Regions from separate parts of the Methylophaga marina genome, predicted to be linked through region 1. Evidence: riboswitches for the same ligand, from Rfam matches in the RefSeq annotation. Region 1 holds a riboswitch; each other region holds the start of a gene.
What was found. A riboswitch is a leader RNA that binds a small molecule or an ion and turns the genes downstream of it on or off. The one in region 1 is predicted to bind cyclic di-GMP.
Positions count from the first base shown of each region.

Region 2: linked by a shared signal. The riboswitch ahead of QUE24_RS15175 (beta strand repeat-containing protein) and the one ahead of QUE24_RS12250 (VPLPA-CTERM sorting domain-containing protein) in region 1 are both predicted to bind cyclic di-GMP.
Region 3: linked by a shared signal. The riboswitch ahead of QUE24_RS05255 (hypothetical protein) and the one ahead of QUE24_RS12250 (VPLPA-CTERM sorting domain-containing protein) in region 1 are both predicted to bind cyclic di-GMP.
Region 4: linked by a shared signal. The riboswitch ahead of QUE24_RS01660 (hypothetical protein) and the one ahead of QUE24_RS12250 (VPLPA-CTERM sorting domain-containing protein) in region 1 are both predicted to bind cyclic di-GMP.

Region 1 is NZ_AP027741.1:2,388,359-2,395,812, reverse strand. It holds gene QUE24_RS12265 (bifunctional methionine sulfoxide reductase B/A protein) at 1-51, shown strand, start outside; gene QUE24_RS12260 (TonB-dependent siderophore receptor) at 99-2,186, opposite strand; gene QUE24_RS12255 (AI-2E family transporter) at 2,500-3,675, shown strand; cyclic di-GMP riboswitch class I at 3,876-3,951, shown strand; gene QUE24_RS12250 (VPLPA-CTERM sorting domain-containing protein) at 3,970-4,551, shown strand; gene QUE24_RS12245 (Hsp20 family protein) at 5,188-5,670, opposite strand; gene QUE24_RS12240 (DUF1294 domain-containing protein) at 6,203-6,820, shown strand; gene hslO (Hsp33 family molecular chaperone HslO) at 6,879-7,454, opposite strand, start outside.
Region 2 is NZ_AP027741.1:2,990,650-2,998,103, reverse strand. It holds gene QUE24_RS15190 (hypothetical protein) at 115-306, shown strand; gene QUE24_RS15185 (cysteine desulfurase family protein) at 510-1,658, shown strand; gene QUE24_RS15180 (EF-hand domain-containing protein) at 1,741-2,049, shown strand; cyclic di-GMP riboswitch class I at 2,178-2,259, shown strand; gene QUE24_RS15175 (beta strand repeat-containing protein) at 2,278-5,616, shown strand; gene QUE24_RS15170 (response regulator transcription factor) at 5,740-6,357, shown strand; gene QUE24_RS15165 (ATP-binding response regulator) at 6,825-7,454, shown strand, end outside.
Region 3 is NZ_AP027741.1:1,013,146-1,020,599, forward strand. It holds gene QUE24_RS05240 (ubiquinone biosynthesis accessory factor UbiJ) at 1-434, shown strand, start outside; gene ubiB (ubiquinone biosynthesis regulatory protein kinase UbiB) at 478-2,148, shown strand; gene djlA (co-chaperone DjlA) at 2,154-2,987, shown strand; cyclic di-GMP riboswitch class I at 3,041-3,120, shown strand; gene QUE24_RS05255 (hypothetical protein) at 3,140-3,850, shown strand; gene QUE24_RS05260 (formate--tetrahydrofolate ligase) at 3,940-5,610, opposite strand; gene QUE24_RS05265 (UbiX family flavin prenyltransferase) at 5,655-6,287, opposite strand; partial or broken gene mpl (UDP-N-acetylmuramate:L-alanyl-gamma-D-glutamyl-meso-diaminopimelate ligase) at 6,290-7,454, opposite strand, start outside.
Region 4 is NZ_AP027741.1:332,624-340,077, reverse strand. It holds gene QUE24_RS01675 (EAL domain-containing protein) at 1-1,109, shown strand, start outside; gene QUE24_RS01670 (hypothetical protein) at 1,109-1,633, shown strand; gene QUE24_RS01665 (hypothetical protein) at 1,663-1,845, opposite strand; gene QUE24_RS01660 (hypothetical protein) at 2,059-2,535, opposite strand; cyclic di-GMP riboswitch class I at 2,570-2,648, opposite strand; gene QUE24_RS01655 (molybdopterin-dependent oxidoreductase) at 2,878-3,336, shown strand; gene QUE24_RS01650 (molybdopterin-containing oxidoreductase family protein) at 3,414-4,997, shown strand; gene QUE24_RS01645 (cytochrome c/FTR1 family iron permease) at 5,052-6,998, opposite strand; gene QUE24_RS01640 (2OG-Fe(II) oxygenase) at 7,214-7,454, shown strand, end outside.

The DNA.
Region 1 (7,454 bases):
AATGGCTATACCTGTCATTGGATTCGTAAAGACTGGAAGTTGAAAAAATAAACCGCCTCAATCAAACAGGGCATCAAATGATGCCCTGTTTTTAAAGATTAATACGTCCAGGTGACTGAACCGATGGCACTTCTCGGTGCCCCATAATTCGCTTGTCCCCATTGAGGACTTTCCAGGTACTTTTCATCACCGACGTTGTATAAGTTGAGGGCTAAAGAGACATTTTTATTTAGTTGATATTGAGCAAATAAGTCGACTAAAGCATAACTTCCCTGCACTTCGGTATCACCATAGTAAATTTCATTCTGCCAACGAACACCACCGCCTATGTTTAATCCGTTAACATGAGGCACTTGATAGCTGGCTGCTAACTTGAATTGTTTGGTTGGAATAAACACACGCGTGTCATCACCGTTTTCATCTTCCATATTGAGATAGGTATAACCTGCACTCATATTCAGTCGATCAATAACCTCTCCAGATAACTCGATCTCATAACCTTTACTCTGTAACTCAATACCACGATAAATATTCAGGCCTGTTGCCACGTTACGTGTCACATATTCACCAAAGTTTTCTTGTTCAGATTCAAAGCGTGCAAGGGTCAATACAGCATTGCCATCATTAAACTCCTGTTTAACACCAAACTCACGGCTTTCCCCTTTTACAGGACCCAGTGGTGCCAGACTGGCATCAACCCAAGTTTGTGCTTTAAATACTTCACTGTAGCTACCATAAAGCATCGTGCCATCAATCACTTCATACGTTAACCCCGCATAAGGCACGGTTTCAGTATCGGACACTTTTTGAGGTGCACCATAACTTATCCCATCCTGATCAATCTTCACGGTGCGTGCTCCTAGCAATACAGACAGTCTGTCAGTTGGTCGCAGGCGAGTTGAAAAGTAAGCGGAATCTTGTTCTTGATCGATATCGGTAGATTGTTGGGAGGCATCATAAACATCAAATACTGGTTTTGGTGTCAACCCAGCTGACCAGTTGCCACCAATGGGATCATAATTCCATGTACTTGAATAAACTGAACGTCCAGTCAGCTGGATATCTGCGACATTAATCCCTGCAACCACTTCTTGCTCTCTGCCAGCTAACTCAAACTTACCGCTCACATATAAATCAAATATTTTTTCTTTGTCCTGCGCTTTGTAATCACTGGCCTGAGCAGTCAAACCTGACTCTGTAATTGGATCAGGATTGCCGGCTAAATACAGTGAGTTCCATTGCTTTTCTTGTTTGTTTTGGGTGTACATGGCTTTGATTGCCCAATCATCACCTATTCTTTGTTCCAACTCGATGAAACTTCGAGTTTGTTTCACATCTTGCTGAGCCCAGCTAGGCGCCGTATTGGTTGACTCATCGTAATCGGTCAATGTGCCATCACTATAGAAAAGTGGTAATGCTCCTGATGAGTTACCATCACTATGATGGTCGTTCACACTGTGAGAAAAAGTTAGCTCAGTGCTGTCCGTCAGATCTGCTGAAACAATGCCGTAAAAGACATCACGGTCTGTGGAGTAGCGATCAAGGTATGAATCTCCTTTTTCTTTGGCAACGACTAAGCGACCACGAACGCGATCATTAATAGGCCCGGAAATATCGGCATCAACACGACGAGTATTCCATGAACCATAAGAGGCTTTAGCTGATGCCTGAAATTCATCAGTGGGGCGTTTACGCACAAAATTGATGGTGGCCGAAGGATTAGCTAAACCAGTAATCAGACCACTCGCCCCTTTAATGACCTCCACTTTTTCATACATCGCGGTGTCATCGTGACCTTGTGTCAAACCATATGAAAAAGGCACACCAATGCCGTCATACTGAAAGTTAACGATATCAAAACCACGTGCGGTGTAGTACGTTCGACCCGTTTCTACCTGCTCCACCGTCACACCCGGCACATATTTCAGTAAGTCATTCACCTCATTTAAGGCAAAATCTTCAATCTGATCTTGTGAAATAACCGAGACAATCTGAGGCGTTTCAAAGATGGTTAAATCCAGTTTTGTTGCTGATTTGGTTTCCTCTGGTTCGCCATAAATGCGCAATGAATCCAGACTAATCACTTCGCTAGACTCAGATACTTGTTCAACTGGCTCCGCATTAGCTAAGCCGCTATACAGCGAGACCAATGACAAGCTAATGGCATATCGTGTGCTCCGTTTCATATGTCTTATCTCATGATTTGTTATTTAAAAAATGACAGCACTTTACAGATCATAAAATCTAAATACAAATCATTATTATTTAACAACTAATATGAAAACACTGGCATTCAGTCTCCTAATTCAATCAAGTGAGTAAGTTTGAGAGTTTCCTGAGATGAAAAGAGTGATTCTATTTTTTCCAAATACATTTAAAAATCTGGCATGCTACGTATCAACTAAAAATAGAAATATTGAACAGAAAAGAGTTATATGAAATCTAGACAAAATATCAAACACAATGACCCAATTGGTTTCGACTAGAGGCAAGGCTGAGATGTCAGACGATATACAAAATAACCACACCATGCCAGCAGATGCCAGCCCCGAGTTAGTGTCAAACAATATGCCTGCCACCAACATATTTAAGTCAAGTTCACACTGGGCAATAGTCGGTATATTTTTACTGCTATTACTGGGCAGTGTTGCTCACGCTCGTGATTTTCTCGTGCCGGTAGCGCTTGGCGTGTTACTGGCACTAGTGTTTAGTCCGGTGCGACGTTTCCTTGAGCGCAGACGGCTACCACCAGCTATCTCCGCGTTTATTATTGTCAGTGGACTGATGACATTAATAGGCTTGGGCTTAAGCACCCTCGCAGATCCTGTGCAGAGTTGGATTAAAGAAGCCCCCACCATCGGCTTTAAAATTGAACAGAAATTGCGTGGTGCCAACCAGTCAGCGAAAGAAGTCATTGATGCTGGCAAACAGATTGAGCGGATCGCCTCGCTGGAAAACGAGACAGAGCAAGTACAGAAAGTCTCACCACGCGAGCCAGGAGTGCTTGTCAAACTCGCTACTTCGGTGCCTGAAATTCTGGCGCAAATGGTATTTACCCTAGTGTTGCTGTTCTTTCTGCTGGCCTCAGGTGATATGTTTTACGAAAAGCTAGTTCACATTATGCCGACGTTTAAAGATAAGCGTAATGCGGTCAGAATTAGCTATGACATCGAACGCAAGTTATCGAATTACTTATTCACTATCACCCTTATTAATGCTGTGCTTGGTATAGCGGTTGGCGTATCAATGTGGCTGCTGGGCATGCCAAATGCCATCCTATTTGGTGTGTTAGCGTTCGCCTTGAATTTTGTACCGTATCTTGGTGCTATCGTAGGCGTTGTGATCGCGGCCCTCGTAGGTTTGCTTACCTTTGACCATACCGTTACCGCGCTGCTGCCCGCCCTAGCCTATTTGACGTTAACGATTATTGAAGGGCAACTTGCCACGCCTTATTTCGTTGGTCGGCGCTTAGAAATGAACCCCGTCGTGATTTTTCTCTCGGTCGCATTATGGGCCTGGTTATGGTCGATTGTGGGTATGTTAGTAGCAGTGCCATTATTGGTTGCTGTTCGTACCTTTTGTGAACATATCCCCAGCTTGCAGGCATTTGGTACTTTTCTCTCGGCAAGAGGTAGTGAAAACTTTCATCCAGAAAATGCCGACACAGAAACCTAAGAATCTGTTGAGTCAGTCTGCTAAAAGTTTATTGTTCACTGAAAGTCATGCAAATCTGGATCAAGCTGGTTTCCCCTCTTATTTTGATAACATTATCAGGGTGTTAATCTTTTTTCTGTCTATTGTACTAAAGTACAATAGACAAGCTTCAGTTCGTTTAAATAATCTATTCTCGAAGAGGTTCTCTTCACCCCAACCTTTATCTAACTTGCCAACCATGATGCGAATCATGCTACGGAAAGCCACGAGCCTCATGTAGGTAGTCGGGCTGCATATATGCAAGGGCAATGTAATATGAAAAAAATCTTAAAGACTGCGATCATTTTATTTTCCAGTTTTATCGCAATCGCTCACGCCGCTCCTGTGGCGATTAATTTTAATTCACTATCATTTTCTAATGTCAGTAGCTACACAACGCAAGGTGTGACTTTTTCAAAGGGAAGTGCAAATATTTCTACAGATAGAACACCAACTGGCTCCAGAGGTTTAAGTGGTACTTCTTTTTCAAGTGATGATCCCTTTAAGGCTGTTATTGCTGGTGGTGCCAAATCAGTGTCTGTTGACCTAGGTGACTATGGTAATGACCTCGACAATATCTTTTTATCCGTCTATGACATCGCCAATAATTTATTGGGAACAACATCAGTTAATTGCTGTACCAGCAGCACAATGGTCACATTGTCGCTTGCTTTTGATGACATTAGTTATGCTATTTTTGGCACGATAGGAGGCTTCTACAAGAATTCTGTATATGCTGACAATTTCACCTATACACCTAGCGTTTCTGAAGTACCAGTACCAGCTGCAGCTTGGTTATTTGCTTCTGGTTTAATGGGATTTACTGCAATGAGAAGACGTTCTAACTTAAAAAAGTAAACGTTTATCTCACATGCGGCATTGCTTAAATGTCAGTGAAAGCCAGCACTCAAGGGGCTGGCTTTTTTTGGGTACAGATTAACTCATATAATTAATAGGGTTAGAGCGGTTTATTTTGAAGAAAAATACCGACCAACATTAAGAACCAAACACTCTTGTATATTAAAAAGCCATTAGAATTAAGCTGAACTTGTCTAATCAACTGGAGGTTTAAAAGTTCGTATCTCTCGTCTATTGCCGCTAAAAATTTACTGTACTTTATGGATTAAGTGGACAAGTGTTTGAGCGAAGCGAGTTGGTGTTCACGCCATAAAATACAGTAATTTTTTAGGGATAAGACAATATCGGGTGCCCTTTTGTTTGGTTCGTTTATTTTGGTATGCACAAATTCGTCTGGAACGAATTTGGACGCCAAAGGCGCCCGAAGAAGGGTGAGTGACATGGATGTCACGAATCAAATTAAATGAACGCCTCGCGGCAGCGTGTGATTTAACAAAAGAAACTATCCGTTGGGTTTCGTTCCTCTACCCAACCTACATAACCAATCGTTTTTTCTATAAAAATCAATTCGTTATACAACTTAAAATATTCTCTTATAGTTTAAAGAAGGGTGCGCTTACGCGCACCCCGGATGAGTTAGGCTGCTTTAGAAGTGTCAGCGTTTTTATCTTCCACATCATGTTCCAAAGCTTTGTTAGCCGTTTGGCTAATCGGAATCGATTTAGGCTTCATCGCTTCAGGAATTTCTTTCACAAGGCTGATAGTCAGTAAGCCATTGGAAAGATCGGCGCCAGTCACTTCGACGTAATCAGCAAGGTTGAACTTACGTTCAAATGAACGATAAGCAATGCCTTGATGGAGGTATTTACGCTCTTCTTTAGCCGCTTTTTCACCTCGTACAGTCAGCACACCATTTTCAACCTGAATATCAAGCTCCTCTTGGGTGAAGCCGGCAACGGCTAGCGTGATGGCATAGCGGTTGTCCTCGATGAGCTCAATATTGTAGGGAGGGTATCCACTGGAAGTGGAGTCTGCAGTAAGTGCATGGTTAATCAGTGATCCCAAACGATCAAAACCAACACTACTACGATAAAGAGGGGTTAGGTCAATTGCATTCATGGTATATCCTCCGTTAGAAGCAATATAAAACAAAAACAATCAATGGTGAGGGCCCCTTCATGACAACCTCTCACGTTATTTTTAATAGGGTTTGACTCAGCAGATTTCAAGTCGTTTTATGAAATTTTTTATCTGGACAATATGAAAATGGCAATGTACTTATCAGCACAAACGAGGATATGAAAAGCTTCCATTCTCCCGTTTATTGCCGCCAAAAATTAGGTTTGGTTGATGGATTAAGTGGTCGAGTGTCTGACCGAAGGGAGTTATCGACCACGCCATCAAACAAGGCTAATTTTTGGATCAAAGGCAATATCGGGTGCCCTTTTGTTTGGTTCGTTTATTTTGGTATGCACAAATTCGTCTGGAACGAATTTGGACGCCAGACGCCCGAAGGGTGAGTGACATGGATGTCACGAATCAAAATAAATGAACGCCTCGCGGCAGCGTGTGATTTAAAATAAGAAACTATCCGTTAGGTTTCGTTACTCAACCCAACTTAGTATCGACACCCAAGAATTCAAGGAAGAAAATGCAGTTTCAAGGCAAAATCTCAAACTGGAATGATGATAAAGGCTTTGGTTTTGTTGAACCCAATGGAGGCGGAGAACGCGCCTTTGTTCATATCAAAGCTTTTAACCCCAGAACACGCCGACCAATCAATGGTGACGTTATCATCTATGATTTATTGCAAGATAAAGACAAGCGCTATCGAGCTGAAAATATTCGTTTTGCTCGTGATTCAAGACAAAAAAACAAACCACAAGCTAGCAAGAAAAACCGATCATTTGGTGGCGTTTTAATACTACTTTTTAGTATTGGACTCGTGATATCAGTTTTAACAGGAAAGTTGCCTTTAGCTATTCCACTTGTTTATCTCGTGATGAGTGTCATTACCTTTATCGCTTATGCTATTGATAAGTCAGCGGCTGAAAATGGACGCTGGCGAACGCAAGAAAACACATTGCATTTATTGGCTTTGGTTGGTGGCTGGCCCGGCGCTATTCTTGGTCAAATGCTATTACGGCATAAATCCAAAAAGAAAGCTTTTCGTATGGTCTTTTGGTTAACCGTCATCTTGAATGTTGCTGGTTTATTTTGGCTTCATACTTCATCAGGAAGCGTATTTTTACAGAGTCTAGGCGTGTAAACAAAAAAGGGAGTCAGCATCCGCTAACTCCCTCTTTTATTTCTACTAATTGTTATTGTTAATGCAAGGTATTTGGATCGCTTGCAGAAGCGATGGTGTCATTAAACAACTTGGCAACATCAACTTTGTCAAAGGTGTAATGCTGGTTGCAAAACTCACAGGCGACTTCAATTTCACCTTCGGTAGCGATAATGTCATCGGCCTCTTCCTGCCCTAACATAGCGATGGTTTCTTCAACGCGCTGACGTGAGCAGGTACAGGAAAAACGTAAATCTGTTGGCTCAAACAATCTGACTTGTTCTTCATGAAACAAACGATGTAATAAGGTTTCTGACTCCAGGGTCAGCAACTCTTCATCGGTAATGGTGCTTGCCAGTTGGCTGATACGGAACCAGTCTTCCTGGGCATCTTCTCGTTGGTTTTCTTCGCTGGGTAGTTGCTGCAAGAATAAGCCAGCCACATTATGTTCATTCGCTGATAACCAGATTTTGGTGGCTAATTGTTCTGAGTTTTCAAAATAGCTTTCCAGCGTTTCTGACAGATTGTCACCGTGTAAACTAACCACGCCCTGGTAAGGTTGTTTAGCGCCTTCTTGTTCGATGGTGATGGCTAAAGTACCGCCGCCCATCATGTC
Region 2 (7,454 bases), 600 kb from region 1:
TTATTACTTAATTACTTAAGCCTTCCTTAATCTCGTTCAGCAAAAATTCAGTATCCAGGGTCTATAACTGAACTGTAGCTAATCATTAGCTCAGTCAATTTAAGGAGTCATCCTATGAACAGATTAAATACCTTTCTCTCTATTAGTGCGTTGAGTATCGCCAGCTCTGCTTCTGTCGCCGTTGCCGATAGCAAAAACGTTGATCCCAAAAATATAAATAAAATTGAAACCAGTCTGGTTGAAAGTCACAAGCTCTCTTCGAATGAAGCAAGCAACAAAGCGCATCAGGAAATAATAAAAAAATAAAATGCTAATGATCCTTCAAGCTGTTACCGATTTTACTCCTCCTCGGTAACAGCTTTTTTTGCCTGTTATCTGAGCGTCATGTTGATTTTATCAGTGCAATAAATACGTTTATGCGTAGCCAATAGCTGGTGTTTCTCGCTATCCTATGACGTCAATCTTTATATCACCCTCTGATTATCTGATATTAAAAAGTGGAGCAGTCAATGCAAACCGGTAGTTCAATTTACCTAGACTATCAGGCAACAACGCCGATAGAGCCTCGCGTTGTTAGCGCAATGGCACCCTATAACCATGAGATTTTTGCTAATCCACATTCCACTGCCCATGTTCTAGGTCAGCAGTCAGCGGCAGCGGTTGAGGCCGCACGCAGTACAATTGAAAACTGTATTAATGCCTCTTCTGAAGAAGTGATTTTTACTTCGGGTGCGACAGAGTCAAATAATCAGGCGATTGCCAGTGTGTTATTTGGCAATACAACAGATCGCCGTGACATCCTTATCAGTGAAATCGAACATAAATGTATTAAAAATGCCGCCTATTTTTATGCCGCAAAACTAGGTTACAAAGTCAAAGAAATTCCAGTCGATAGCACGGGGCTGATTGATGTAGACGCTTATCAATCATTATTGTCTGATCAGACATTGTTGGTCTGCATTATGGCGGTCAATAATGAAATTGGCACCATTCAGGATGTGAAAACTTTTGCTGAAATGGCACACGCGGCAGGCGCTCTGTTTCATTGTGATGCGGCTCAAGCACCGGAAGCGATGGATATTGACGTGAAAGACTGGAATGTCGATATGCTGAGTTTGTCTGCCCATAAAGTCTATGGTCCCAAAGGCATCGGTGCGCTTTATATTAAAAATGATCTTCAAGCCGAGTTACCGCCTTTCATTCAGGGAGGAGGGCAGCAGTTTGGAATGCGTTCAGGCACCTTGGCCACCCCACTGTGTGTTGGTTTTGCTGAAGCGATGCGTATCACCAAACAAGAAGCAAAAACTCACCGTGAACAATTAACGCATTTGAAACGTTTGTTTCTACAACAACTGGAAGCGACACATATTCCATTTAAATTGAATGGCACACAAACTCAGTGTCACCCTGGCAATATTAATGTGCAATTCATTGGTTGCGATGCGAATAAGCTATTAGAAAAACTCCAACCCAATGTCTGTGCCTCTACTGGATCAGCATGTAATAGTGAAATGGTCTTGCTTTCGCATGTATTAAAAGCGATTGGGCTGACAGATGAAGAAGCAGGATCATCTTTACGCATCAGTTTGGGACGCTTCTCAGATGAAGCACAAATTAAACACGCTGTAGCTGAGATAAAACTAGCGATAGAAAAATAATATTGATTTGTTTGGATGTAATAACCATTTCTTAACTTGGGTCGGCGTAGTCTAAAAATCCCAACAAACAAAAGAGGGATTTATGATGAAAACATTATCAACAACACTTTTCACAGCCTTAGCTGCGATGGCCATTAGCTCAGCTACATTTGCTGAACCAGTATCAACTGACGATATGGCTAAACACGATAAAAAAGGATATTTCGCTCATATCGACACCAATGGTGATGGTGTAATTACAAAAGAGGAAGCGACCGCAGCGGCATTAAAACGTTTTGAAAAATTGGATGCCAATGGTGATGGTCAAGTGACCAAAGAAGAAGCCAAAGCCGCCCATAAAAAACATAAGGGCGATAAAGGCCCATCCTGCAAAGACAAGAAAGAAAGTTAATTTCTTTTATCACACCATATTTAGAAGGGAGTCAGTGACTCCCTTTTTTATTGCTTATTTTATTTTTCTCACAAAATCATACTTTTGGCTGATAGTCGCTATACCCCCTTTCATTATGATCGACGTGTTATTTAATCGGCCAAACTTGGTGTGAATCAGGGACGGAAAGCCACAGGCCTTGTTGTTTAACAAGGTGGCTGGGTTGCACAAACGCAAGGAATCCGAGTGATGATAAATAAACAACGACAGTTTCTGTCGCTCTCAACTACGTTGCTGTGCAGCTCATTTTTACTGACACCGTCAGTTGTGCATGCTGTCACAGGACTCCACGGTACAAACACATCTCCCATCACCGTTAGCGATGGTTATATCGGCTTAGATGGATATAAAAACGCGAGTAAAATAACTATTACAGCAGGTGGCAATCTATCTAAATCGGGTGGTGGTAATAGTTTTGTCAATATGACTTCTGGCACTGTAATTAATAATGGCTTAATCGATAACCGGGGTTGGATAACCAATGAGCACTTAATCGAGAATAATGCCACCTTTGATAGTTATAGAGGCAATATTTGGAATAAAGCGGCTATCCAAAATGGCAGTAACTCCGTCTTTAAGTCTCATTACCTTGAGAATTTTAGTGGCGGTTATATCTCTACCAATGGTAGATGGGAAATGACCGGTGAGCATCGTAACGGTGGCAATATATTCATTGACCAAGATGGGGTGGTAACAAACAACGGTACATCGCTGCCTACGATAAAAAATTACGGAAAGATTACAAACGCCGGTCTATACGAAAATACGGGATTGTTTTTTAATAACAGATATGGCGAAGTTGAAAACAGAGCCTCAGGCATATTTCAGAATAATAGATTTCTTCATAATAGAATCGGTTCATCTTTTAAAAATGAAGGTGTTTTTCAAAATGACTCTAGCGTAGAAAATGAGGGTATATTCCTTAACACAGGTCAACTAAACAATACCACCAGTCATTCATTCACCACATTTTATAAATTCACGAATACAGGTTTGATTACAAATGATAGCAATTTCGTAAATAGAGCTGGCTATACTTACCTTGGTAACGAGTATAAAAAGGGAAAGCTAGAGAATACTGGCACAATAAACAACAATGCCACGATGTCCAATGAGAAGGATGCCACGTTCAATAACAACGGTGTAGTCAACAATAATAGTGGTGCTCAATTTACCAACGCTTCTGCCTTCAATAATCAAGCAAATGGTATCGTAAATAATCACGCAACTTTCAACAATCAGCAAACTGGCAGATTCGACAACGCTAATATGGCCAGTTTTGTTAATCATACAACAGCAAGTTTGAATAACAACGGCATACTCAGCAATCAGGCCGGTGGCACCTTAACCAATCACGGCATTATCAGAAATAACGAAACCGGCACACTCAACAATGCGGGTAGCTTGATTAACTCAGATAGTGGTCAATTTGCTAATGCTGGCACTTTAAATAACAACGAAAACGGGCAATTCCTCAACAGCGGTGTGTTTGCCAATGGCGGTGTGCTGAACAATAAGGGCACATTTACCTCCACTTTATATTCCACAATGGCAAATTATGGCGATATCAATAATCACGGCCAATTTATTGATCAGGGTAAATTTGTTAATAGCGCCACAGTAAATAATTACAGCCAGTTTTTGATTGATGACTATGCAGAGGTTGCTAACGTTAATACCCTCATCAATAAATCTGATGGCACCCTTAACCTGAAGGGTAAATTGCTGAATCAGAAATATTCACCCTCGAACATCACTAATGAAGGTGAGTTTAATATGAGCTATTACAGTCAGCTTGATAATGAAACCTTACTCACCAACAGTGATTCGGGCTCTTTAACGAACGATGGCACGCTGAATAACTCAGGTACCTTAGCGAATAATGGCGCCTTGATTAATAACCGACAAATAAATAATACGGCTGTATTTTCAACCAGTGGCCAGTTAACTAACTATAATTACATCAGTAATACCGGTTCGGCTGAGATGACACTGTCCAGTAGTGGCACGATGACAAACCGGGGAATGCTGTCAAATGACGCTCGGCTGATAAATTATGGTGTTATCAATAATGCGGTTAACGGCACAATCAATAACACGGAAGAGTTTTTTAACAATGGCACCTTGAATAGTGAAGGGGCAATTAACTCTGTCGGCCTTCAAAATACGGGGACTATTGCCAATTCCGGCACGCTGACAAGTTATTGGCTGCTGGATAATGAAAACACCATTACCAATACTGGCGTGATAAATAATACTGACACCAGTACCTTCAATAACTTCGCTACCGTGACAAACCTGGCTGGAGGCAATATTGTCAATACTGGCGTGTTTGTAAATAGCGGCACCTTTGAGAATGCTGGCACACTGACTAATGCCTCTGTCTTAAAAAATAAAGTCGGTGCAACGCTCAATAATACCGGCGTGCTCAATAATAACGATGAGTTCAACGTTGAGGGGGTACTGAGCAATAGCGGTCAGCTGACTAACTCAGCCTCAGGTGATCTCAATGTGGCTTCATCCGGCCAAATCAATAATAGCGGTCGATTCATTAGCGATAATAGACTCACCAATGCAGGTCGCATAACGAATAACACGGGTGCGCTTTTTAATAATACCGGGGAGTTTTATAACAACAACACATTTGCTAATGCCGGTGAGTTCAATACTCTGGCCATGGAGAATAACGGTGTCATCACTAACACCGGTGAGTTTAATAATCACTGGCTTTTGTATAATAAAAATAGCGTCTCCAATGAAGGAAAACTGACCAATGCCTCCACTGGTTCGCTATCGAATACCTCAAAGATAAGCAATAAAAGTAGCGGTAACTTCACTAACTTTGGTGAGATCAACAACCAAGCAACGATTGAGAATGCAGGTGTCTTATCCAATCAAGGGACATTAAAAAATAACGGCATTATCACCAACTCTGGTCAATTTATTACGACAGATGGCCACATTGTGTCTGGCAGTGGTGAGTTTATTCAAACGGCTGGCAGCACAACAGTAAATGGCAGCATGACCCAAAAGAGCGTCAAGATTAATGGCGGTAACTTGAACGGCCACGGCGTGATTAATAGCAATGTGTTAGTGAACGGTACCAGCTATAGCGATTATGCCAGCCTGACCCCAGGTAACTCTATCAGTAAACTGACGGTGAATGGCAATTACACCCAAGGTACATTTGTTGTAATGAATATCGAGTTTGATGGTAATAGCACGGATATATTTGCTGTAAATGGCGTGGCGACACTGGCGGGTGTGTTGAGTTTTGACTTTATCGGTTCAGAGCTTAAAGCCGGGATCTTTAATTTCATGACCTTCAGCAGCTTAGTCGGCAGTTTTGATAACATCATTCTGCCGCTGATGAGTGGCTTTGATTTTGATGTGATCTTCGGTGATACCTTTGCCAATCTGGTGATTACTGAAAGTGTCAGTGCGGTACCCGTACCGGCAGCCATTTTCTTGTTTGCACCAGCACTGCTGGGATTCATTGGTATACGTCGTCGTGTGAGCCAACGTTAAAGTCAATGTGAAACGCGAAGAAAAAGCCGTCGTTAATGACGGCTTTTTTTCATTTAAACTAGGCTGATTTTTCAAAATTATTAATAATGACCAATAACAATAATAAAAGACAGAGGCTCAGACGTGAAACTATTACTGGTTGATGACCATCAGTTATTTTTAGATGGCTTAACAGCCTTACTTAGCAAAGCCGATAGTATTGATATCATTGAAACGGTCAATAACGGCCAAGAGGCTTTTGAAAAGTTAATGTCAGGGCAATATGATGTGGCGTTGATTGATCTTCGTTTACCGATAATGGATGGTTTTGAACTGTTACAGTCTTTATCTGATTCATCCTGTCTGGTGCCGATTATTATTGTCTCAGCTTCATCCGATCCGATAGATATCGATACCGCATTTAACCTCGGTGCGATGAGTTTTATTCCTAAATCTTCTTCAGGTGAAACCATTCTTAACACGATTGAAAAGGTGATGACTGGGCAGAAAGTGTTTCCAGACAATGCTGCTTCAGATCTAAAACCTGGCGCAGAGGAGTGGGCAAGACAGCACAATATTACAAAGCGACAACTGGAAGTTTTAAGACTGATGAGGCAAGGCTTCTCTAATCAGGCGATTGCAGAACAATTATCGGTCAGCATGCCGACAGTGAAGTCACACGTTAGTGCTATTTTTCAGGCACTGGGGACACAAAGTCGTTCCGAGTCCAGTAAAAAAGCCCATCAGCTTGGTTTGGATTAATGTTTCGACTCACCAGTCAGCCAGCATCAAATGATCTGGGGCCTTATCAGCAACAGATAGATATTGAAAAAATCCTGATTGCCCACCGGAATTGCCCGGCGACACTTATTGGTAACGCGCTGGGTGCGATACCCATGACATTAGTCATGCAGAATACATCCTATGCCATGGCAGCCATTAGCTGGTTTTGTGTGTTGTATCTTTTGATTATTGTGCGGTGGTGGCACTATCAGACATTAGATACATCAACGGCACAGAGTGAAGATATTTTCAGGTACGGTAAAGTTCAGGTGTTGTTGGCGTTGCTATCTGGCAGTGTATGGGGCAGTGCTGGCATTCTGTTTTTTGACCCTGCGGCTATTTCTAATCTGGCTTTTGTCATTTTGACGTTTGTTTGTATGCTCGCTGGCAGTTTAGCGTCACTTTCAGCCAGACCTATAGCCTATGCCGCGTTTGCATTACCCGTCATGTTACCCCTCAGTGTCATTATGTTGTTGCAGGATGAGCATTTTTTCAACTGGATGGGCTTTGGTGCAATTGTCTATTTAGCTGCCACATTCGCTTTTTGTCTCAATATTTACAAAGTCATTACTCAATCACTGAGATTGCAATATGAGAATTTGGATCTCATTCGTGATCTACAGGAACAAAAAGAAGTAGCGGATAAAGCCAATCGAGATAAGTCACGTTTTCTGGCTTCAGCCAGCCATGACCTTCGCCAGCCTCTACATGCAGTTAATCTGTTTACTGAGTTGTTAAGCGAGAAGCTGACATCACCGTCACAGCAGCGAGACATAGATAATATCCAACAAGGCTTGCAATCACTCAATGAATTATTGGACGTCTTAATGGATATATCGCGTCTGGATGCTAATATCGTTCAGGCAAATAAAATCAGCTTTGATCTCGGCAGCTTGTTAGCAAAAATTGAGCCCCAGTTTCGACTTGATGCACTGAGGCATGGACTCAGTTTGGACATAGAAAAAACCAGGCATATCGTTTTTAGTGATCCTTTACTGATTGAACGCGTTATCACAAACCTGTTAGTGAATGCGGTTCGATATACAAAGCAGGGCGGGATCAGGGTTGTCGTCTCT
Region 3 (7,454 bases), 1.4 Mb from region 1:
CTGTCAAATTGTCACATAACGATGAAGAGAACGCTGACTTATTAATCACTGCGAAAGCCTTGAGTTTATTAAAACTCGCCAAGCAGCCTGAGCATTTATTTTCTAATGAAATCCATATTCACGGTAATGTTCAGTTCGCTAAACAATTACAAGACGTACTGGATGGTTTCGATTTTGATTGGGAACAACAAATAGCCAACATAACTGGTGACGTTATCGCCCAACCGCTTAGTTATACGATTAAACACAGTTTCTCATGGCTGAATGCAACTCAACGTTCATTATCTATGTCACTTTCCGAGTACCTTCGTGAAGAAGCGCACATATTACCGGACAAGATTCAAATTGATGACTTTATGAATGATGTGGACAGGTTAACTGCGGATATCGATCGACTTGAAGCACGAATAAACAGGTTGGAAACAGAGTATTGACATTGTCCCTTGACCGCAGTCATAACCATGTAAGGAGCCATTAATGAAGGCTAATCAGTTATCCAGGCTGATTCAAATTAATCACGTCCTGGCAAAACATCGCCTGGACGAAGTGATCAAAGCAATCCATTTATTGCGTCCGCTTCGGTATTTCAGTTTTTTATCGCCACACCGCTGGCGCAATAAACAATCGACACTGCCTCGAGGCGAAAGATTAAGACTGGCATTACAGGACTTAGGACCTATCTTTGTAAAGTTTGGACAGGTGTTATCAACGCGTCGCGATCTCTTGCCGCCTGACATAGCCAATTCATTAGCTAAACTTCAAGACCAAGTAGCACCTTTTCCCGCTGAGCAAGCAAAACAACTGATTGATAAAGCCTATGAAGCAGAATCCATTGAGACATTGTTTGCTCATATTGAACCAGAACCATTAGCTTCTGCCTCCATTGCACAAGTACACGCAGCTACATTAAAAAGTGGTGAGCAAGTCGTTATAAAACTGGTTCGTCCTGGCATAGAGCCCATTATCAAGCGTGATATTGCTTTGTTGTATACCTTGGCATCTTTTGCTGAACGATACTGGTCTGAGGGAAAACGATTACGGCCCAGAGAGATCGTAGCTGAGCTTGAGAAGAACCTTTTTGATGAACTCGATATGTTGCGCGAGGCCTCTTCAGCCTCTCAACTGCAACGCAATTTTGAAGGCACCACCTTACTATATGTCCCCAAGATATACTGGAAGCTGACCAAGCCTAATATCCTGGTTCAAGAACGTATTTATGGCACGCCTATTAGCGATACTGAAGGTTTAATCGCGAAAGGTGTGGATATGGCAAAACTGGCAGAAATGGGGGTCGAAATCTTTTTCACCCAAGTATTCAAGCATAGTTTTTTCCATGCGGACATGCATCCCGGTAATATCATGGTGGATAGTCATGATCCGGCAAATCCACGTTATGTTGCTGTTGATTTTGGCATCATGGGGACATTATCTCCAGATGATCAGCGTTATTTAGCTGAAAATTTCCTTGCCTTTTTTAATCATGACTATCGCCGGGTTGCCGAGTTACATGTGCAATCAGGCTGGGTGCCGGCTGAGACTCGACTTGATGAGTTTGAAGCAGCCATAAGAAGTGTTTGTGAACCCATATTCGCTCGTCCTTTAAAAGAAATTTCTTTCGGACAACTGCTGCTGAGACTTTTCCAAACAGCGCGTCGTTTTAATATGGAAGTGCAACCACAGTTGGTGCTGCTACAAAAAACCTTACTGAATATTGAAGGCTTGGGCCGTGACCTCTATCCCGATCTGGATCTATGGAAAACAGCCAAACCCATTTTAGAATCATGGATGAAGGAAAAAATGGGCTGGCAAGCAGCGTTAAGAACGCTAAAGCAAGAAGCTCCTCATTGGGCTGAAACCTTACCCGAGATGCCGCGTCTATTATATGACCTGACTAAGAGAGCCCAAGATGGTCAGCTGAACGTTAATTTAGCATCACATGATATTCAACAGCTGCGTAAAGAAATCAAAAAAGCCAGTTATCGTAGTGCTGCTGCTACCTCTGGCGCTGCATTTTTGGTAGGCGCTGCCGTTATCACCGGTCTCGATGGTTACTCGACAACTATGTTTGCAGGGTTACCAGTACTGAGCTGGGTATTTGGGCTATGGGGGCTCGGTCTTATTTATTTTAGTATTTCAAACAAAAGTTAATTGTTATGTTTAAGTGGATTGGCCTTATTCTAGGCTTTATATTACTCAGTACGATGAGTGTAGGATTACTCATTTTAGGAATTTTTGGCGCACTGATTGGCTTACTGTTTGGTGGTTTTGCTGACCGTATACGAGCGTATGGTCTGGGCGGTGCTAATCCATTTACAAGTCAAACCCGTCAAACAGTTTTTCTTGAAACTGTGTTTGTTTTGATGGGGAAACTAGCGAAGGCAGATGGTCGAATCAGCCAGATTGAAATCGATCACGTGGAAGCCTTTATCAAAAAAATGGGGATGTCGGGTGAGCATCGACAAGAAGCCATCCGCCAATTTAAGCGAGGCGCAGAACCCGACTTTGATATTACAGACACAATGAATCATTTCAAACAACATTGTGGTAATACGTTTAATTTAAAACAAGTCTTACTGGTTTACCTGATAGTCATGGCCTTAGCTGATGGTAAGCTTGATCCACAAGAAAAAGATATTCTGGAACAAGTCTCTGCTCAGCTAGGATATAACCGGGCCGAGTTTAACCGTATTCTGGATATGGTGATGAGCCAGGCAAGTTTCGCAAGAGGTCATCAGCAGCAATACTCTTCCGGTCCGCAGCGCTCTTATTCTGATGAATTGGCCGATGCTTATAAAGCGCTTGGGGTGACTGAAAAGAGTTCTAATCAAGAAATTAAACGTGCTTATCGAAAACTGATGAGCCAATATCATCCGGATAAACTCATGGGACAAGGCGTTCCAGAAGATATGATTGCCGTTGCGACAGAGCAAGCGAAAGAAATTCAGTTAGCATACGATTTAATAAAAAAACATCGAGAACAAAGTTAACAATTTCGTTTTATTTATTATTATCTGTTTGGTACTATTTTTTCTGGAAACACTTTAACCAAAGCCAAACTCGGTGTGAACCAAGGACGGAAAGTTACAGACCTTATGATACTAAGGTGGCTGTACTGCAATAATATCTAAGGAAAGAACACATGAAAAAAATAGTTTTTATCGCACTGGCTTTATTTACTGGTTTAACTAACGCTGCTATAGCTGCAACAAGCTTATCAACTAATGGTTCATGGCAAACAGCTAATGGCGACCTAAGTTCATTGCTCGGCCAGTCTGCACCAGCTACATGGTCTTACGATACAGACCTAGCATCAGCGACCCTCTACTCATCATATACTCTTCCAAGCACAGGCACAGTGAGTACATACGTATCATCAAATTACGTTCTCTCAGGTACAGCTGCCCCCACTTTGTTTGATGGCAGCCAGTTTGCTCTCAGTATATTAGATAATACTATTGCAAACCTTGATGCATTCAATACAGATATCGTTACATCAATGGTGAATAAAGGTCTCAATCCCGATATCACAGGTGATGCGATTCTATTTACAACTAGCACTCTTTTTCCGGTGTCTGAATTCACAGAAAGTTTTTCTCTGTCTGGCCTGATGATGTTTGATAAAGACTTTTTCACTGGCCCTATATCAACATTACCTTCTGCTGATATTCTGCTTGATAATGCATTATTCATTTATGCATCACTTTCACATGAAATTAACTTTGAAGAAACTGGCTTTGCTAGTTATATCCAAACGCCATCAGCAGTGCCTGTACCTGCTGCCTTATGGATGTTTGCTCCAGCGTTGTTAGGTTTTCTTGGTTTGCGTCGCAAGGTGAATACTCAGGCTTAAAAAATTTAAGCACATAAAAGAAAAAAGCCGTAGTGATAAATCTTTACGGCTTTTTTGCTTAACACCCTTAATATTTGAGCTTTTTTATATCAAAACAGCCCGACTATTGAGCCATTATCATCAATATCAATACGTTCAGCAGCTGGGTGCTTAGGTAATCCAGGCATAGTCATCACATCCCCACAAAGTACAACCAGAAAACCAGCACCGTTTGACAGACGAACATCACGAATTGTCAGCGTATGATTCTCAGCCGTGCCACGTAAGCTCGGGTCACCGCTAAAAGAATACGGTGTTTTTGCCATACAAACTGGAATATCCCCGTGCTGCTCGTTCAACATAGCGATCTTATCCATCACTTTTTTATCAGCAACGACTTCACCACTGCCATATAGACGTTTAGCAACCTGATTGATTTTGTCCCATAGCGGTAAACTATCAGGATATAACAGACGACAAGGCTCAGCAGGGCTATCCAGTATTTCGACAACACGTTCCGCCAGTGTTTCTGCACCGGCCCCACCTTGTGCCCAATGACGAGCAAGAATGGCTTCAGCCCCCATTTCTTTTACAGCCGTTGTAATTAGTTCTATTTCTGCATCGCTATCATTAACAAAGTGATTGATGGCAACAACACAGCGTAGACCAAACTCATTTTGTAAGTTGCTTAAATGCCGTTTTAAATTAGCCAGTCCCACCTGTAACGCATCCAGGTTTTCTTCGCCAAGCTCTTTCAGTTCCAGACCACCGTGATATTTCAAGGCTTTTACTGTGGCGACAACAACAGCCATATCTGGCTTAATCCCAGCTTTGCGACACTTAATATCAATAAATTTCTCAGCACCTAAATCCGCTCCAAAGCCCGCCTCAGTGACCACATAATCACTCAGCTTAAGTGCCATTTTGGTTGAGATAACCGAATTACAGCCATGCGCTATGTTCGCAAATGGACCACCATGAACAAAGGCTGGATTATTTTCTAAGGTCTGCACAAGATTGGGTTTTATCGCTTCTTTTAATAATGCAGCCATAGCGCCGTGGGCCATGATTTCTCGAGCATATCTTGGTGTCCCATCAACGGAATAGCCGATCAGGATATCTCCCAAGCGTTGCTTCAGCTCAGGTAAAGAATTAGCTAGGCAAAAGATAGCCATAACTTCTGAAGCAACAACGATATCAAAACGCTCTTCACGCAAATAACCATTGGCAGAACCGCCCATACCCACCACGATATCCCGCAATGCACGGTCATTCATATCCATGACTCGCTGCCAAACAATACGTCTGGCATCCAACTGTAAGGCATTTCCATGATGGATATGATTATCAATCATCGCTGATAATAAATTGTGGGCTGAAGCTATTGCATGCAGATCGCCCGTGAAGTGAAGATTGATATCCTCCATGGGTACTACCTGAGCATAACCACCACCGGCAGCCCCGCCTTTCAAACCAAAGCATGGCCCCATAGAAGGTTCGCGTACACAGACAATGGATTTCTTACCAATTCGGTTTAGCGCATCACTCAGGCCGATCGTGGTTGTCGTTTTTCCCTCACCAGCAGGAGTCGGGCTAATAGCAGTTACTAGGATTAACTTACCATCGGGCCGGTTTGCCAACTCATCCATGACATCTAATGATACTTTCGCTTTGAAATGTCCGTATGGGTCAATATGTTGAGAGGCAAGACCCAGCTTTTTCTCGGCGAGCTGGATGACTTCCTGCATGGCAGCCTGTTGGGCAATTTCAATATCAGACATGGTTTTCCTGAACGGCATTAAATTTAAGCCACATTATACGTGAGTTAACGACGAATCCCGAATAGCCCATTACTCCCCCATCGCGGCATCAAGTCATGCTCTATCTTGGCTTGGTCAAGTATTCTCGCGACAACAAAATCGACCACTTCAGCTAAGGATGTTGGATTAAAATAAAATCCAGGATTGGGTGGCAAAATACAGACTCCCAGTTTAGCTAACTTCAACATATTTTCGAGATGAATCACAGAAAATGGCGCTTCTCTTGGAACCACGATCAATTTCCGATCTTCTTTAAGCATGACGTCGGCAGCACGGTTGATTAAATTATCACTCTGACCACAAGCAATTGCTGATAACGTTCCCATGGTACATGGGCACACAATCATGGCGGGCACGCGATGTGAACCACTTGCCAGTGGTGATGACCATTGTTGTTCACCATAAACCTGCAATTGTTCAGGAACACAGTCGAATTCCTGACTCAGCTTTTCCTGCACATCCGATGCTCTTGCAGGCAACTTCCAATTGAGTTCATCAGCGAGCACAATTCTACCAGCGGTAGAAATCATTAAATGTACCGTGAGCCCTTGCTTGAGTAATACCTGCAATAAACGCTTCGCGTAAGGCGCGCCAGAAGCACCGGTAATGGCTAATGCAATTTGTTGCTGATCCAACATTCTTAAGCTATCGCCTCTAAAATTCGCTGATGAATACCGCCAAAACCACCATTACTCATTACTAAAATCTCATCACCCGCTTGTGCTTCCTGGCTGATCGTCTTCACAATAGCATCGATCGAGTCAAAGACACTAACATGTTCGCCCAGTGTTTCAGTCACGTTTTTTAATGACCATTTCAAGTCGCTATCTTGTAACAACAATACTCTATCTGCCTGAATAAGTGACTGAGCCAGAGTATCTTGGTGAATTCCCATCTTCATCGTATTTGAACGAGGTTCCAATACAGCTACCAGACGACGGTTACCTATTTTGGCTCTCAGCCCAGCAATTGTTGTTGCTATCGCTGTCGGATGATGGGCAAAATCATCATAAACACGAATATTATTGATTTCACCTTTTAACTCTAAACGACGCTTCACACCAGCAAACACGGATAAAGCCTCACAGGCATGCTCAACCGTGACACCAACATGATGGGCAGCAGCAATAGCGGCAAGCGCATTATTCACATTGTGTTGGCCGAGCATATCCCAACTGACTCGGGCTGTAGACTCACCATATCTGACTTCAAACTCACTGCCATCATTTTTCAATAATGTCGCACACCAATCAGCATTAACACCCAATGTCTGTCTTGGCGTCCAACACCCCATATTAAAGACATGGTCAATCGTCTTATCCTGAGGTGAAATAATCAAACCCTGTTCAGGTACCGTTCGTACCAGATGGTGGAATTGCTTTTGAATTGCCGCCAGGTCATCAAAGATATCAGCATGATCAAACTCAAGATTATTAATAATCAGTGTTCTGGGCATGTAATGCACAAATTTTGAACGTTTATCAAAAAAGGCCGTGTCGTACTCATCTGCCTCAATCACAAAAAATGGCGTATTACCTAAACGTGCTGTTTCGCCAAAATTATCAGGGACACCGCCTATCAAGAAACCTGGCTGCATACCTGCATGCTCCAGAATCCATGCTAATAGACTACTCGTCGTCGTTTTTCCATGTGTACCCGAGACCGCTAATACCCATTTGCCTTGCAGGACATGTTCATTTAACCATTGAGGGCCAGACACATAAGGCAGACCTTTGTTTAAAACATACTCCACAGCCGGGTTGCCACGCGACATGGCATTGCCCATCACCACTAAATCAGGTGCA
Region 4 (7,454 bases), 1.1 Mb from region 1:
GGCAAGTGGCGCGCTCTGGTGATACTGCTGCCAGGATGGGCGGTGATGAATTTGTCGTACTCATCAGCAATATCAATAGTATTGATGAGCTTGACCCCATCTTGACCAGGTTGAGCCAGAAAATAGCAGAACCCATCAAACTTAATCGCCGAAAACATCATGTGACGGCCAGTATTGGTGTCGCGATTTACCCTATTGATAATGTCGATGGCGACACACTGATCCGCCATGCCGATTTGGCTATGTATGAAGCCAAACAAGCGGGTCGAGATGGCTACCATATATTTGATGCCAAGCTCGATCAGCAAATGCACGAATACCATACACAATTGGAGCGCTTGCACCTGGCTTTAATTGGCGAAGAATTCCGCCTCTATTATCAGCCCAAAGTCGATCTTCGACATGGTCGAGTGATCGGGGTAGAAGCACTGATACGTTGGCAACACCCTGAAAAAGGTTTATTAGGTGCCATGGAGTTTTTGCCTATCGTCGAAGGGCATGAGTTCAGCGTTGAAATGGGTGATTGGGTATTAAAAACGGCGTTAAAACAGCTGCATGCGTGGCAAGAGCAAGGGCTCAATATTCAGGTCAGTATTAATGTGTCTGCCAAGCAAATTCAACACACTGATTTTCTGAAGAAGCTGGAAGCATCACTGAATCAGTATGAAAGCATATCCCCCGAGTCGATTGATCTGGAGATATTGGAAACATCGGCATTGGAAACCGTGCAGACATCTCAGGTCGTGGCCGCTGCGAGTAATTATCTCGGCGTGCCGTTTGCATTAGATGACTTTGGAACTGGCTACTCTTCATTGACTTACCTAAGAAAGTTACCGGTGAAGACATTAAAAATCGATCAGAGCTTTGTTCGAGATATGCTGAGAAATGATGAAGATATGGCTATCGTTAAAGGCATTATTGAACTCGCACAGGTCTTTAAACGTGACATCATTGCTGAAGGTGTGGAATCAACGGAGCATTTTCAGTACCTGCTGGATATGGGGTGTGACATGGCCCAAGGCTACGCTATCGCTAAACCTATGCCTGCAGAAGAAGTGTACGACTGGATAAAAAATTATGAAAAAGCTCAGCAAGGTAAAAGTGAATAATGGCAAATATTCTTCTCGATAAAACACATAAACAACTGATTCAATCAGCCATTGGTTTGGGCAATTGGTTATTAAATTTTGATGTGTTATCTGCAGATGATAAACAAGCAGTGATAGCTATACAGGATGTTCTGAAAAAATTACCGAAAATCAATGATGGCACGCTAGCGATGTTGGGTGTGAGTATTGAAACGGGTGATGAAGAACAAGGATTGGTTCGAGGATGGGATGTTAGCGTGGAGTACTTTGCTGATGATCCTGAACAACAGGGTGGACTAGAACTATTCAGCTCTTATCTACCGATACCTGAGACAACAGATAAAGACATTTTGGCCTTAAAGAAACAACATGAGGTGTATTTTCATTGGCCAATAGGAGATGTGTGTAACCTGGTGAAACAGGAACAGGCAGAGCAGTGGATGAAAGAGGTAAGCCAACCGCAAGCCTTGCTTAAGGCGGGAAGTCGATTAAGAGCGGAACTGGTCTATAAAGATTTTTATTCTGAGATTGAGTTGCCAGTCTGAGATAACAGGCAAAAAAAAGCCTGAGAAAATCAGGCTTTTACGTTTAGGTTGTTACCTTGAGTGGCAGTAGGTGCGGGTAGTGCCGAATCGATAAGTTTGAGTGCATTGGCACCATCGAGTTTGGCTTTGTTGTTACTCATTTGAGCACTCTTCACCATAAGATAGTCATCAATACTGATCTTTGGGCTGCCTTGTGTTGGTGAAATACTCATTTCTTACCTCCTACTTTTTGTGCCATCTTACATGACCTTCGTCATTTCCAACGATAAATAGTTCACATAATTATGTACCGGCACGAGCTTGTAAAACTATAGCTTTCATTATGTTGCCGTGATACTGCATGAGTTAATCAACATCATTTACCATAAAAAAAGGGAGCCGAAGCTCCCTAATTGAACGACTGTATGAGATACCTTAGGCAGTGGCTAAACTTTTTTGCGTAGGCTTAAGAAACCTAATAATGCTGGTGCAAATAAAAATAAAGCGGCTGGCAGTGGGACGGCTGAAACAGACACGTCATACTTAACAGCACCTGAAGTGGCATCAACAATACTTAATACGTAATCAACACCTGTTAGTAAAACAGCAGTAAAACTGAAGTCTTCAGTGATGGCATATGAGACAGTGCTGCCGACAGCACCAAACACTAATGTTGCTGCTGTGATAGCAGGGTTGAAAGACCACTCAATGACAACAGGTGTATCTACATCAGTAGAAAGAGTGAATGCTGAATTCCAATCACCCGCTTTTGAAACAGTACCGCCAGCAAGCACAACAGCGTTGTCTGATAAATCAACGCTTTGACTAGCACCGGCTGAACCGGCTGCACTGAGTGACAACGTTGCGGCATTCACACTGATTGAGAAAAATAAAGCTACGACAAATAGCATCGCTTTTTTCATAAAAATTCCCTTATGTTTAGATTGAAAAAACAAGCAATGCAACCCAGCCATCTTCACTTGGAAGACCTGTGGCTTTCCGACCCCGCCTCACGACGAGTTTGGCTTTGATTTACAACTGATGAAAAAAATCCAACACAGTAAGGACCCGCTAAATGGTGAATTGTTCATCCAGCTATAGTGTAGATAAGCACTGTTACAGGAAAATGTCAGAATCGAAAACAGATGAATATAAAAATCATTAGCTAACTTGATGATACGGCGGGCATATTTCCCGTTCTCAACTGGTGTATAGTCAGATGAATAATAAAAAAATAAAAACACATCTGAGAAGGAGAGAGCAATATGGCAAGCGTATTAAAAACGACGCATCATGGTGGCTGTCCACATGATTGTCCTGATACCTGTTCCATGGTGTATGAGGTTGAAAATGGTCAACTGACCTCAGTTAAAGGCAATAAAGAACATCCAATGACGCGAGGTGGTTTGTGCGTCAAACTCAAAGATTATGAAAAGCGTCACTATCATCAGGATCGTTTGCTTCATCCGATGCGACGTACCGGACCCAAGGGAAGTGGGCAGTTTGAACGCATTAGTTGGGATGAAGCACTTGATGAGATCACCAGCCGCTGGAAAGCCATTATTGACGAGTATGGTCCTCATGCCATTTTGCCTTATAGCTATCTGGGTAATCAGGGGCTGGTGCATGGCTTAAATGGTGGCGATGCTTTTTTAACAAAATGGGCGCAACCGTTTGTGAGCGGACTTTTTGCGGCGAAGGTTCTTGTACAGCCTGGTTGCTGACAGTGGGGCCAACAGCTGGGGTCGACCCTGAGAGTTTTATCCATTCTAAATACATCATCCTTTGGGGATGTAATTCGGTGAGTACCAATGTCCACCATTGGCACATTGTAAAAGATGCCCAGAAGCAGGGCGCCAAAGTCGTCGTTATCGATCCCTATAAATCCAAAACAGCGAAAGAAGCGGATTGGCACATTGCGCCTAAACCCGGCACTGATGGTGCTTTAGCCATGGCCATAATGCATGTGATTATTGAAGAAGGACTTCAGGATCATGACTATATCGACAACTACACAGTGGGGTTTGAGGCCTTATCTGAAAGAGCCAAAACCAGAACACCAGAATGGGCTGCCTCGATAACGGGTGTGGCTGCGGAAGATATTCGTCAGTTGGCGCGCGAGTTTGCCTCTACCCAACCAGCAGCTATTCGCTTGGGTGTGGCTGTAGAACGTAACTATGGTGGTGGTCAAGCAATTCGTGCCATCACCTGTTTACCTGCATTAACCGGCGCGTGGCGTCATGTTGGTGGTGGTGCATTACAGTTTCCTGTCTGGGAGCATCCTTATAAGTTTGATGTTATTTCGCGTCCGGATCTGATTCCGGAAGGCACGCCGGTCGTGAATGCAATACAACTGGGTCGGGCACTAACAGGAGAATTGGGGCTCGATACACCGATTAAATCGATGATGTGCTGGAATGCCAATCCCGTCACGCAAGCCGCCGAAACTGACAAGATTGTTGAAGGTTTGATGCGAGAAGATCTCTTTGTTGTTTCGGCTGAGCACTTCCTTTCTGATACCGCATCTTATGCTGATATCGTGCTACCTGCCTCTATGGGCGCAGAGATGGAAGATATGGTGCTGTCATGGGGCCACTTATATCTAACCTATAATGAAAAGTGTGTGGACTCGCCGGGTGAAGCGATACCAAATAATGAGATTTTCAGACGCTTGGCAGCCAGAATGGGCTATCAAGAAGATAACTTTAGCTGGTCGGATAGTGAGTGTCTTGAGAACTATGTTGATTGGGACTCTCCGGCATGTGAAGGCATTGATTTAGCTTATTTACGCCAACATGGCTTTGCTAAATTAAAAGTAGGTACCAAAGATGATCGTGCCCCACATCGCCATGGGAATTTCCCAACACCGAGTGGAAAGTGTGAACTGGAAGTGAAAGGGGCTACCAACTTTGTGGCTGGTCCGTTCCGGCAGATGTATGAAGGCTTCCAGCCTGGTGAGTCATTAGATAGCTTGCCAGATTATATGCCATCAAGAGAGACGCACGAGAGCAATCCGGCATTAGCTGAAAAGTACCCATTGAATATCATTTCGCCCAAAAGCCACGGCTTTCTGAATTCTTGTTACGCCAATATGGACAACAAAATAAAAGGCCAAGGTGAACAGTTTGTCATGATAAGTCCAGTGGATGCCGACCTCCGAAATATTCAAAGTGGTGATGTGGTATCCGTATTTAATGACCGGGGTAAATTTGAAGCACTTGCTCAAATTACAGATGATGTCAGTCCCGGTATCGTCGTGGCGACACTTGGATATTGGCGACAGTTGAACAAAGGCACGGTGAACTGTGTCAGTTCAGCTGAGTTTGTGGATATGGGCCATGCCCCAACATTTACTGACAATTTGGTTGAAGTCAGATTGAGTTAATCTCGACAGCGTGCAAAAAAAGCCCGCTTTCGCGGGCTTTTTTTATGTTGATGTTTAAGCGGTTTCTTTGTTACCGAAAGGTCTGATGCCCATCAGAATAAGCAAAGACAACATCACGATTACCAGCTGGGCTGACAATCCCTCCCATGTTGAATAAATACCAAGCCAGGACAAGGCAAAATCAACGGGTAATGAAGAAATGCTGATCAAATCAGCTTCCTGTAGGGCGGCCACCGCCTTACCTATTAATACAAATGATAAAGCCAGCATCAGATAGGTACTGAAAGTGAAGAATGTTCTGATAGGTAAGCGTAATGAGTATTTAACAAACACCCAGAATAACAGGCCTAAAATCACTACAGCCGTAACAAAACCTGTGGCGATAGACATGGATTGTGATGCCGCCGATTGGGTAAGTAGTGCTTGATAAAAGAGGACTGTTTCGAACACTTCACGATACACCGCAATGAACGACAGGCCTGCTAATCCCCACAGCGTGCCTTTACTCAAGTGTCGATGAACGTGTTGATTAATATAAGCCTGCCAAGCCGCCGCGTTTGTTTTACTATGCATCCAGAAACCGACATAGAATAGAATCACAGCGGCCATCAAGGCGCCCACACCTTCCATGATTTCACGGCTTGCACCACTGATGCTAATCAGATTTTGGGCTGCCCACCACGTGGCGACACCCGCAATCAGGGCAAAAACCCAGCCAGCATGCACATATTTCACCGCGTCACGACGCTCCGTTTTGACTAGAACAGTGACCAGTGCCAACACAACCAGCATAGCTTCCAGGCCTTCACGCAATAAAATCACTAAACTGGCGGTAAACAATGTCGAGTCCGATAAGGTATCGGCAGACAACAAATCTTGTGCCTGACTAAGCTGATGATTGGTTTGTTCAAGCAGTGCGGTAATGTCGTCTTGTTTTTCAGACTGAGCCGTTAATTGTCTGAATGCCATCATTGATTTTTCGATGTCTTTGCGTAGCTGTGGATCGTAGGCATCCAAGGCATTTTCAGCGAGCTCAAAGCCATCAAGGTAGGCACTGACAGCTAGCGCTTGTGCCGCTTTATAGTCCCCTGATAGATAACTTGTATGTGCCGCTTTCAGTTGTTGTTTGGCCATGGCAAGTGGATCATTTGATGCAAATAACGGCTCAGGATGTGAGCGAAGCTGAGCTACTGTGTCATCGTCAAGCGTGGGGTATTTATTGAGTAATGTCTGGGGACTATTACTGACAAAATCCTGAATAGTCATGGCAGTGGGGACTGTTGCCATACCAGTGTGATCCTGAAAGGCCAAGCTACCTGCATAAAAGGCCAGTGACCAACGCTGTTTCTCATCAAGGTGAGACAGCGCCACCATAGCCGTGCCCTCAATACCATTGGTGATGGCATCATACAAACCGATAACTGAACGGTTCATGGCACGATCTTTATCAGTGAAGTTTGTCGGTGTGGGGTCCAAAGAGGCGGCTAATGTGCCATCTCCCTGACCCATTGCACCATGACAGGCACTGCAGTTTTGCTGATAAAGCTGTTTTACTTGTTGAATGGGCAGTAATTCGCTGGGCAAAGAGACGTCCGGTGAGAGCTTAATCAAGATATTCCGAAGATCCACTGTGATGGCATGAATGACATCAGGGTTTTGTTTGTTAGTAACGGCTTGTTGTAATTTAAGTGCCGCTTCAAGCGCGTGTTGGCCGTTCTCGAGTTGTCGGGTTTTTTCCACTGCAAGCGCAGAAAATTCTGTCATCTCGCTGTACTCAGCTTCGTTGATCACCTCACCATTGGCCACAGCAGCACTATAATCTGCTCCGACATACTCAGCTATCTGCATGAGTTGTCGCGTTTCACTCTGTGCATCGTTTGCATGTGCGGCATGAATAAATGACAACATCATCATCAAACTGATAATGAGACCTGTGGTTATACGACGGTCAAATCTAAACACGTTTTTATTGGCTCCAGCGAGGGTGGTTGTATCAATCATTTATCTTGAGTGCAGTTCTAAATGAGAATCGTACGCAGTATAAACCTTAGTGCTGATTAGCGAGTAAATGATTTTTTTAGATACAGGTCTCTCGGAGAAGTTCTCGACCCAGCTAACTTTTAGATGATTAACCGCTGAAGGCTGTATTTTTAGGAGTTTATGTTATTGGGTGAGAGTGATAATCTTGCAGTTTGTGACGATTTGATGACAAAACAATGACGAATGTAATTCAACTGGAATCTCTTGATAAAGCCCCCGTACAAACGGTTCCATTTCCCTATTTCAAGGTAGAACAATCTATTTATCCTGAGCAGGTGCAAGCCATCATCAAGAGCTTTCCTGATATCTCAGATGGCGGTAGCTACAATATCGATGATGTTGATTTACAAGAACCTTTTAAATCGTTAATTACCTCTATTGATACCCCGGAATTTCGGCGAATCATTTGTGAAAAAT